DNA from 2 places in the Mesobacillus boroniphilus genome. Region 2 is predicted to be linked to the other one. Evidence: riboswitches for the same ligand, from Rfam matches in the RefSeq annotation. Region 2 holds a riboswitch; the other holds the start of a gene.
What was found. A riboswitch is a leader RNA that binds a small molecule or an ion and turns the genes downstream of it on or off. The one in region 2 is predicted to bind thiamine pyrophosphate.
Positions count from the first base shown of each region.

Region 1: linked by a shared signal. The riboswitch ahead of thiT (energy-coupled thiamine transporter ThiT) and the one ahead of tenA (thiaminase II) in region 2 are both predicted to bind thiamine pyrophosphate.

Region 1 covers NZ_QTKX01000001.1:81,987-87,464, forward strand. Annotated here, with positions in the region: gene DYI25_RS00470 (dicarboxylate/amino acid:cation symporter) at 1-825, shown strand, start outside; gene DYI25_RS00475 (histidine kinase N-terminal domain-containing protein) at 901-2,031, opposite strand; TPP riboswitch at 2,290-2,396, shown strand; gene thiT (energy-coupled thiamine transporter ThiT) at 2,504-3,100, shown strand; gene DYI25_RS00485 (FeoA family protein) at 3,380-3,604, shown strand; gene feoB (ferrous iron transport protein B) at 3,604-5,478, shown strand, end outside.
Region 2 covers NZ_QTKX01000002.1:595,641-601,118, forward strand. Annotated here, with positions in the region: gene DYI25_RS15705 (ABC transporter ATP-binding protein) at 1-1,382, opposite strand, end outside; gene DYI25_RS15710 (ECF transporter S component) at 1,397-1,978, opposite strand; gene tenA (thiaminase II) at 2,023-2,712, opposite strand; TPP riboswitch at 2,835-2,943, opposite strand; gene trxB (thioredoxin-disulfide reductase) at 3,320-4,270, shown strand; gene DYI25_RS15725 (NUDIX hydrolase) at 4,812-5,270, shown strand; gene rapZ (RNase adapter RapZ) at 5,307-5,478, shown strand, end outside.

The sequences.
Region 1 (5,478 bases), on a different contig from region 2:
GTTTTAGCGTTATTCATCGGGATTGCGTTAACGGCACTTGGTGAAAAAACGAAAGGGATTTTCAACCTGATTGAACAAGGCAATGAAATCATGATGTATTTGGTAGGCCTTGTCATGAAGTTTGCACCATATGGAACGTTTGGTTTGATTGCAACTGCAATCGGCAGCCAGGGGCTTGACGCCATCAAGGCGATGGGAGTATATATGATTGTCGTTGTTCTCGCACTAGTTGTCCATGCACTCATTACTTATGGGTCAAGTGTATATTTTATTGGGAAGAAAAATCCTTTCTGGTTTTTCAAGCAATTCTCTCCAGCGATGGGCGTTGCCTTCAGTACATCGAGCAGTAATGCAACACTTCCCGTATCAATGGAGACAGCACAGAAAAACCTTCGTGTCCCTGAATCTGTCAGCAGCTTTGTGCAGCCTCTTGGAGCAACGATCAATATGGACGGAACCGCAATCATGCAGGGAGTAGCTACCCTCTTCATAGCACAGGTATACGGTGCCGATCTCACATTGGCCGAGCTTCTGACAGTTGTACTGACTGCCGTGCTTGCAAGTATTGGGACCGCAGGAGTTCCAGGCGTTGGTTTGATCATGCTGGCGATGGTACTTCAATCTGTAGGTCTGCCTGTTGAAGGGATTGGCCTGATACTCGGCATCGATCGTCTGCTGGATATGGCTCGTACCGCAGTCAATATCACCGGCGATGCAGCTTGTGCAGTCATTGTCTCTGAATCAGAAAAAAAGCATGCATTACGACCGGCTAAAAGCAAAGTGAAAAATGTGGCAGAAGAGCGCACACTTGAATATTCCGAATAAGAAGAAGAGACCCCACCGGAAACGGCGGGGTCTCTTCTTTTGAAAAAGATTGCTATAGAGAAGATTATAAGTTTGTTAAATCTCTATTCTCGTTAAAGGCAGCAGCATGATGAAAGACGTCTTGTCTGGTTCTGATGAACAGGCGAGAATTCCTTTGTGCTTTTCGATGATTTCCCGGCAGACGAATAAACCAAGTCCGGTCCCAAGTGTTTTGGTAGTGACGAATGGTTCGAAGATTGTTTTAAGTAAATGGTCAGGAATTATTGGTCCGTTATTTGAAATTTCAATTTTGATATGGGTATCATTCACGAAAAATCCTTTTATTTCAATTTGTGGATCATCACGGTACTGGCTCAATACATCAATAGCATTAAATATAATATTGATGAGGACCTGCCTGATTTCATCAGCATAGCCATACAAATCCATATCCTCCGCTACTTCCTTGATAATCCGGACATTCGTGTCCAGGATGCTTGGATATAGGAAATTTAATACTTCCTCAATCATTCTATTCAATGAGAAAAGGGTCTTTTCTTTTCCAATCAGCTCTTTTTTTGATAAAAGCAGAAATTGCGAAATCCGGAAATTCAATTGTTCGAGCTCGCTTGAGATAATATCCAGATACTTCATGTCTTGATGTTCAGATTTCAATAGCTGGATAAAGCCCTGAATGGAAGTTAATGGATTGCGGAATTCATGTATGAAGCTTGATGTCATTTGTCCAAGCAATGTCAGTCTGTCTTTATGTGTTGAATCGATGAACTGGTTCTTTTCTTCGATGACCTTGTTTTTCTGTTCATTGTAATAGGATACTGCGTAATACAAAAAGGTATCAAAACAGTAATTGATCCGGTTGATCGCCTCTTGCATTTCCTCCCATTCCATATTCATTTTGTGAAGATGCTTGTAGAGAACGGATCTTCCTGAATTGACATTATAGACAAAATCTCCAATGTTGATGTCAGCCCGAACACGTTCTTCTCCTACCAGAAAAGCAAGCTTTTGCAGGTGTTCCTCCAATTCTTCACTTGTCTTAGAAAAAACAGAGAGAATGATTACATACATATTCTCAGCGTTATTTCTTATTTTCTCTTTATATGGATCATCTTCAGAGACGATTATTTTCTCCGTCCATTCGGCGATAAGGTTTTGTTTTTCACTAGTCAGGAAGCTAAGCAATCGGTTATCCGTAATTGGCAGCATTTCATTAAGTCCCCCAGTTTTTCATTTCGGTATTAAAGATTCGAGGAAAAAAATGAAATCCCTTTGTCGAATATTAAGAACATGCGCTGAATTGCGTCGAATAGCTAAAATTGTGACAAAAGACCGATTTTTTTAGCAACAATGAGAGAGTTTTGTCTATTAAGTTATCGACATTTATTGAATAGTCCAGAGTTTGCAGAAAGGTTATACTTGTTATTGAATAAAAGAAGTAGTATATTCATAGTGTAGAAATTAAATAATAACCACAAGGGGAGCTGCGTAAAGCAGCTGAGAGTGAGCGGCCGAGTTCTTACCCTTTGAACCTGTTAGTTAATGCTAGCGAAGGAATGTGGATGCGATAGGAAAGCAATCTTGGGAATCCTATATCGATCCCTCGATTGCTTTTTTTGTTTCTGAAGCAGAAAAGGCGTATTAGAAGCGGACCTCATTCTGGAAAGAAGGAGGAACAAACATGAAACAAAAACAAACTCTCTTTTTAGTGGAAATTGCCGTATTTTCCGCACTGGCTTATTTGCTTGATTTATTTTCCGGATTTTTATTTTCAAGAATCTGGCCACAGGGCGGTTCAGTATCGATTGCGATGGTGCCTGTATTCCTGATGGCTTTCCGTTGGGGACTTAAGGGCGGAATTCTTACCGGGTTCATATTTGGTCTTTTGCAATTCATTCTTGGCATGTCACAAATTTATCATCCGGTACAAGGCGTGTTGGATTATCTCATTGCCTTCGCTGTACTTGGTATGGCAGGATTCTTTGCTGCCCAGGTGAAAGCTGCAATGCAGGGCGGGAACAGAAGGAAATGGATTGGTTATGTAGTAGCCGGTGTTTTTATTGGAAGCGTACTCCGTTTCATTGCCCATTTTCTTTCCGGCTGGATTTTCTTCGGAAGCTATGCCCCTGAAGGCCAGCCAGCATGGCTTTATTCAGTCATTTATAACGGGACCTACATGCTTCCAAGTATGATTTTAAGTGCCATTCTTGTCACTCTTGTAATTAGCTACGCACCCTCAAGAATGGTTCAATCAACACAAGTAAGCAATAAAATATGATAAGTAGGGGAGCTGAAAAGCTCTCCTATTTTTTATGTTCATTATACCTATGCAGGTATACAATAGGATTGAAGGGATTACTGATAAAAATATTGTCAATTATATGGAGCTTGCATTAAATGTTGTTTTAAAGCGGAGTCTTAGTGACTTATATCACAGTGGAAGTCACTCTGAACTGGTTAAATAAAGATAATCATTCTCATTTAGAAAAATCAAAAATGTAAAGAATTTTATGTAAGATTCTCATGAAAACTAACAAACTTGAAAAAGGTGAGGGCTATGCTGGGAAAATTAAAGACTGGTGAAAAAGGCCGGATCATGAATATTTCGAGTGCTGACAAATTTGTCAGAAGAAGATTGCTTGATTTGGGAATAGCGGAAGGCTCTGAAGTGTGCGTGAAATGCATCCTGCCTTTTGGAGGCCCAGTCATGGTTGAATCATGCGGGCAATGCATAGGCATTCGCCGCAAAGAAGCACTAAGGATTGAAGTGGAGCGAGTATGATGAATATTGCGCTCATTGGCAACCCGAATACAGGAAAAACATCATTGTTTAATAACTTAACAGGCTCCTATGAATATGTCGGTAACTGGAGCGGGGTGACAGTCGAGAAGAAAGTGGGTCTTTTTAAAAACGGAAAGAATCAGCTTATCGACCTGCCTGGGGTTTATACTCTCAATCCGCTCTCGAAGGATGAAGGTGTCGTTACGAATTTCTTCCTGAATGAACCGTTTGAAAAACTTCTGAATATCCTGGATGCTTCCCAGTTAAGAAGAAATCTTCACCTGACTATGCAGCTTTTGGAATACGGTGCGCCGGTCATTATCGGCTTAAACATGCTGGATGTGGCGAAAAACAGGGGCATTCAAATCGATATTCATAAACTGTCTGAATCACTGGGAGTGACAGTAGCTCCTGTGGTTGCAAGGACGGGCAAAGGATGTAATGAACTTGCGGAGCTGGTGACTGGTGGAGCTATCGGCACAGGGAAGAACAATCTCGTTTATTATGGAAAAGCGATTGAAGCTGGAATCCTCGAACTTGAGAACAAACTGGCTGGGAAGGTACAACATCCCGTTCGCTGGCTTGCTCTTCAGCTGTTTGAAGGCAACCCCTATGTAAAAAGCTATCTAGCATCAATTTTGCCTATGGCTGAATTAGAAACATTGATCAAGTCTGTTACTGTATCCCAACAACAAAGTGCAGGCAGCAAACAAGCACTTGACCAGGCAATCCACCGGAAGCGAAGTGAAGTGATCGATAAAATCGTATCTGCTGCCACCACGAAGCAGGATAATAAAAAGGTCCCGCATACTGAGAAGGTTGACATGGTTGTAACGAATAAATTTCTCGGAATTCCGATTTTTCTATTCCTTATGTATATCATGTTCATGCTTACCTTCGACTGGCTTGGCTTCCCGCTGTCGGACGCATTGGATTCATTTCTGTCCGGGCCATTAACATCAGGAATTACAGCAGCACTGACTGCAGCGGGTGCTTCATCATTCATCAAAGACCTTGTTCTTGATGGAATTGTTGCCGGGGTAGGGGGAGTCCTTGTCTTCGTGCCACAAATCTTCATTTTATTCTTTTTCATATCCTTACTTGAGGATTCGGGTTATATGGCCCGTGTCGCGCTAGTTATGGACCGCTTAATGGAATCAGTCGGTTTGAACGGGAAGGCGTTCATTCCGATGATGATCGGATTTGGCTGTAACGTACCAGGCATTATGGCAGCAAGGACCATTGAGACACCGAAGGAAAGGCTGATGACCATCCTGTTGACGCCACTTATGTCATGTTCAGCCCGATTGCCTGTATACGCCTTGTTTGTCGGAGCATTTTTTGTAGAACATAAGGCAGCTATCGTATTGAGTTTATATGTTTTAGGAGTAGTGATTGCACTTATTCTGGCCAAGGTATTCTCGGAGACTCTTTTAAAAGGTGAAACTTCAGTATTCGTCATTGAACTTCCGCCATACAGGCTGCCGCAGGGAAGAGCGCTTTGGAGAAGCACATGGGATAAGGGAAAGGGATTCATAAGGAAGGCTGGAACATTCATCTTTGCCGGCTCCGTCCTGATATGGCTGCTTGCCTACGCTGGTCCGGAAGGCATGAATGTCAGCATGGATGATAGCTATTTAGCGCTTCTTGGAGGGATTTTCGCACCGTTGTTTGCCCCTATTGGTTTCGGCACATGGCAGGCCAGTGCATCCCTTTTCACAGGCTTCCTTGCAAAAGAATCCATTATATCAACGATGAATATCATTTATTTTGTACCAGATGAAGCAAGTTTGCAGGGATTGCTTGCTGCTCATTACACACCATTGGCTGCATACAGCTTCATGGTCTTTATCCTGTTATACATTCCTTGTCTT
Region 2 (5,478 bases):
TTCCACACCTTGGTAGCAAAGTGCTCAATGATGTGCCGGTCATGGGTTGCCATGATGATGATGCACCCTTTCGCCTGGTATTTCTCCAATAGTTCAAGGAGTGCGAATGTGTTTTGTGAATCTTGGCCAAAGGTGGGCTCATCCAGCAGGAGAATAAAAGGGTTTTGCGCAAATGCTGTTGCCACGCTGAGACGGCGTTTTTGCCCCATCGATAATTGGTAGGGATGAAGGTCTTGTTGATCAGCGAGTTTGAATAACAGCAGCAGCTCAGAAACCTTCTGCTGAACCGCAGTTTCATCTTCCTTTTTTTGCATGAAAGTAAAGGCAAGCTCGTCATATACCGTATTGGCCACGAATTGGAATTCCGGATTTTGAAATACAAATGCAGCATCCTTTGATACATCCTTGTTTTTGTGAATCATCCTGCCATCGATTTCATATGTGCCAGTTGTTGTCAGTAATTGAATCAGTGACAAGAGCAAAGTGCTTTTACCGGCACCATTTTTACCCGCCACAGCAATCCAGTCGCCAGACTCCGCCACAGCCCTCTCAATATGGATCTTCACGTTCTTCTTCCGGAAGCCTTTGAAATTCTCCAAAACTAGATGTTTTTTATTCTGTAAATCTAGCTTTTTTGATGGTGGTCTGGCAGTTTTATATTGTTCCCATACGCCTGGAAACCATATGCCGTTTTTCTGGAATTCGTTTTTATAAGAAGCAAAAACAAGCTCTGGTGTGCCATCGGCGATGATTGTTCCGGCATCGTCAAACACGATAACCCGGTCGATAAAATCAGCGACATGTTCGATTTTATGCTCGACGATAATCACGGTTTTATCTGAAGAAATCTTTTTAACCGTCTCCCAGATCATCTTTGTCCCTTCCGGATCGAGCATTGCAGTGGGCTCGTCAAAAAACAGGACGTCAGGATCAAGGGCAAGGACAGAAGCGATTGCCAGCCGCTGCTTCATCCCGCCTGAAAAAGTCTGGATGCTGGAATGTGGGCCATCAAGCTCAAGGCCCACGACTGAAAGTAGTTCGGCAATCCTTTCCGGCATTAATTCTCTTGGCAGCTGAAGGTTTTCAAGAACAAAGGCAATTTCTTCATCTGCATATGGCATACAAAATTGAGTATCCGGATCCTGGAAGACAAATCCCCAGGAATCTGGATAGATGGCACGTTCATAATGGATGGGAATCTCGACAGACTTAGGAATCAATCCAGACAGCGCCTGTAACAGAGTCGATTTTCCGCATCCCGTTGGCCCGAGCAGAAGAACCTTTTCTCCTTTTTCAAAAGTTATGGACAGGTCTTTGAATAGGAGCTTTTCAGCCCCGGGAAACTTTAATCTCAGTTTTTCAAACGATGATATAATTGACACTTGATCACTCCTGCTTATTGATTCAAGGAATCAAAGTCTTCCTTTGAAGCTGGTCTCAGGACATTTGTAACACCAGTCCGCTCAAGGGCCTTCACGATTACATGTGCAAGCAGCCCCGAGAAAAGAATGGATCCTGCAACCCTCATGACGACTAGTAAGGTAAGGTTCCATGCTGCCAAGTCCTCGATATAACCCTTATAGAAATCCATGATTAGAGAACCACCGCACGCTGCGATACTCGCGAGGCTGACGACAAACACTCCGGAGCGCTTATAGCCAAAAGCCATCAGCACCAGCTCGGCAAACAGTCCCTGGATAAACCCATACAATAGAACTTCCAGGCCCCATTCCGAGCCCATCAGGAATTCCCCCGATGAAGCGGCTACTTCAGCAAGGAGTGCCACACCTGGTTTCCGGATAATCAAGAACGCCACGATAGCAGCAATGAACCACATTCCGTATATAAATTGATCCAGGTGAAGTCCCAGTGGCTTGAGAGCATAATATAGTGGTCCCCATAGCTTATAAACAATTCCAAACGCAATCGAAATGACCACGGTCACTAAAATATCTGTTAGTTTTAACCCTTTTGACATCTTCAATCTCCCTTTCTTGAAGCAGTGGACTAAATCCCTGCAACTTACTGTGCTAAAGCATCGGTAATATTTATTGGCCAGCCTTCAAGCGAGTATGCCATTTCCCAGAATTGCAGCTCATATTGACTGCTGATTAAAAAGTGTTGCTTCATCTTTTCTTTTTCCTTTTCTGAAGCAGTTTCTGCAATAGCATCCAGAAAGTTAAGCTGCTCCATCACCAGCTCTCTGAACCAGTCGCCGCCATAGGCGGCAATCCATTCCTGGTAAATCGGATGATCCGGAGACGCATCTTTGAGCATTAGCCCAATCTCATAGTAAATCCAATAGCAGGGAAGGATCGAAGCAATGATTTCCCCAATGCTTCCTGAAGCAGCGACCCTGTAAAGGTGAGAGGTATAGGCATAGGCAGTCGGCGCTGGCTCAAATCCTTGTAAATCTTCCTTGGTGACTCCGAGCTGTCCCATAAACCTTTCATGTAAACTGAGTTCGGCCTGATATGTACCTTGTGCATGGGCAGCCATTCTTGCAGTTGTAGATAAATCCTCAGCCCTCGAGGCTCCGATTGCCTGAATACGGGCGAAATGGGAGAGGTAATAGGAATCCTGTAAAAGGTAATATCGAAAGGATTCAAGTGATAAAGTCCCGTTTGCGATTCCCTGGACGAAAGGGTGATTGAAATTCGCCTCCCATACCTCGTTTGCTTCTTGACGGATCATGCTTGTGAATGTTGACATAACAACCTCCTGAGTTTCAAAATTCAGCATCCTGCCGGCGAAGGATGCCGTTTTTTCCAATAAAAAAACCACTTTCTGCAGGCAGAAAGTGGTTGTATTGGCAGCAAATCGAAACAGTGAAAGCTACAGATACTCCACTTCCCTACGCTGGTATGATCCAGATCAGGTTCGAAGGGTCTTAAAGTTTCACTTTAATCTCAGCCTTAACAAAAGGCTCCCCCAGTAGATATATTTCGCTATTAAATTAATATCTGAGCTCATCATATCATGCTTCACAAAATTGTCAAACAATAATGTTGATTATAAATTTTATTGTGCTCAGACCTTAAATTCAACAAATAAAGGGGAAAGAATGGGGAAGGAGTAACAAAGAAAATGCATTGTTATGTTTCTTTTTTCAAGACGATCGTACTACTTTGTTGCAGCCTTAAGCATTTATTTTTTTACTCCTCTACCCATTTTGTCAATCCTGTGAACAACTGCTTTCGTTAAGCATATTTTTGGACTATGCGCCACTTGTTTTATAGGATATGTTTAGGCAGGAAATACTAATTTCGAATGAAGACCGAAAATTAGCGGATTATGATATTCAAAGGAGTTGTACACCATGTCAGAAGAGAAAATTTATGACGTCATTATCATCGGTGCCGGACCGGCTGGGATGACGGCTGCTGTTTATACTTCACGTGCGAACTTGTCTACACTGATGCTTGAGCGCGGCGTGCCGGGCGGACAGATGGCAAATACAGAAGAAGTTGAAAACTATCCAGGCTTTGACCATATTCTTGGACCTGAGCTTTCAACGAAAATGTTTGACCACGCGAAAAAATTCGGTGCTGAATATGCTTACGGTGATGTAAAAGAAGTCATCGATGGCAAGGAATATAAAATCATCAAAGCTGGCAACAAAGAATATAAGGCGCGCTCCATCATTGTTTCTGCTGGTGCAGAATACAAGAAGCTGGGGGTTCCTGGCGAGCAGGAGCTTGGCGGCCGTGGTGTTTCTTACTGTGCGGTATGTGACGGCGCATTCTTCAAAGGAAAAGAACTTGTTGTTGTTGGCGGCGGAGACTCAGCTGTCGAAGAGGGCGTTTATTTGACTCGCTTCGCTTCAAAAGTGACAATCGTTCACCGTCGTGATGAGCTCCGTGCGCAAAAAATCCTTCAGGATCGTGCATTTGCCAATGACAAAATTGATTTCATCTGGAACCATACTGTCAAGCAGATCAACGACAAAGATGGTAAAGTCGGCAGCGTGACTCTTGTTTCAACACAAGATGGCGAAGAAAGAGAATTCGCGGCAGATGGTGTATTCATCTATATCGGAATGGTTCCATTGACTAAGCCATTCGAGGGCCTTGGAATCACGAATAGCAATGGCTATATCGAAACAAACGAACAGATGGAAACGAAAGTGCCGGGAATCTTCGCAGCTGGCGACATCCGTGAAAAGACACTTCGCCAAATCGTTACAGCAACTGGCGACGGTAGTATCGCGGCACAAAACGCGCAGCATTATGTCGAAGAATTGATCGAAGAATTAAAAGCAAACGCATAAAAAAATACCAAACCCGCTGTATATGATTCAGCGGGTTTTTATGGGCTTTTCCCAATACGATGGTAAAAACAGCATGTCTCGGCATAAATTAACAAAACGTAATTATATATTAATTCTCCTGTAACAGTAGTGAAACAATCATGGGGTATTATAGGAATAGAAATTGACCCCCTTTTAAAAATATAATCCTTTGACGGCACAGGTTATCCTGTGCTCTTTTTTTTGCATAAAAGTGAAACAGGCCGTTGTATCGGATTATAACACCATACGCTTACCGAAATTTGTATCTGCTAAACTCACTTATTCCTTAACAAAAATATCATCTTTGTATTCATTGTGGCGAAAAACTAAAAATAGTATAATGGAAAGAATAAAAGTTCGGCTTTTTTGCAGGACTGTTTTTTCCGCGATTGCTGCTTTTTTTGATGTTGATTGGAATCGAAAAACAGGAGCCATTTCTGTGTGAAAAACAGCAGAGCTTACGAAAACTTTAAAGTGCCTTGATGGCCTTTACGCACGCACATATAAAGAGGTGGATTTGATGCAGCGAGTGACGAATTGTGTTTTAGTAAAAGATAATAAGATTTTGCTGCTGCAAAAGCCGCGCCGAAATTGGTGGGTGGCTCCAGGCGGAAAAATGGAACCAGGAGAAACCGTGAAGGATTCATGTGTCAGGGAATTTCGCGAAGAAACAGGGATTTACCTGCGCAATCCGCAAATAAAAGGGATTTTCACATTTGTCATCAAGGAAGATGATCAAGTTGTATCCGAGTGGATGATGTTCACGTTTTACGCCACTGAGGCAGATGGCATCAACCTGGATGAATGTGAGGAAGGAACACTTGCCTGGCATGAGCTTGACGGCATAAAAGACCTGCCAATGGCAGCGGGAGATTATCACATCCTGGAATACATGGTCCATGGACAAGGAATTATCTATGGCACTTTTACTTATACACCGGATTTTGAGCTGATCAATTACAGGCTCGATCCAAATTGATACCATAAATAACTTTATTTGCAGGGGGAAAGAGATATGAGTACCGGTTCAAGCACTGATACCCAGCTCGTGATTATAACAGGTATGTCTGGCGCAGGTAAAACCGTCGCCATCCAGAGCTTCGAAGACCTTGGTTTCTTCTGCGTCGACAACCTGCCGCCAACTTTGCTGCCGAAATTCCTTGAGTTAATGAAGGAATCTGGCACGA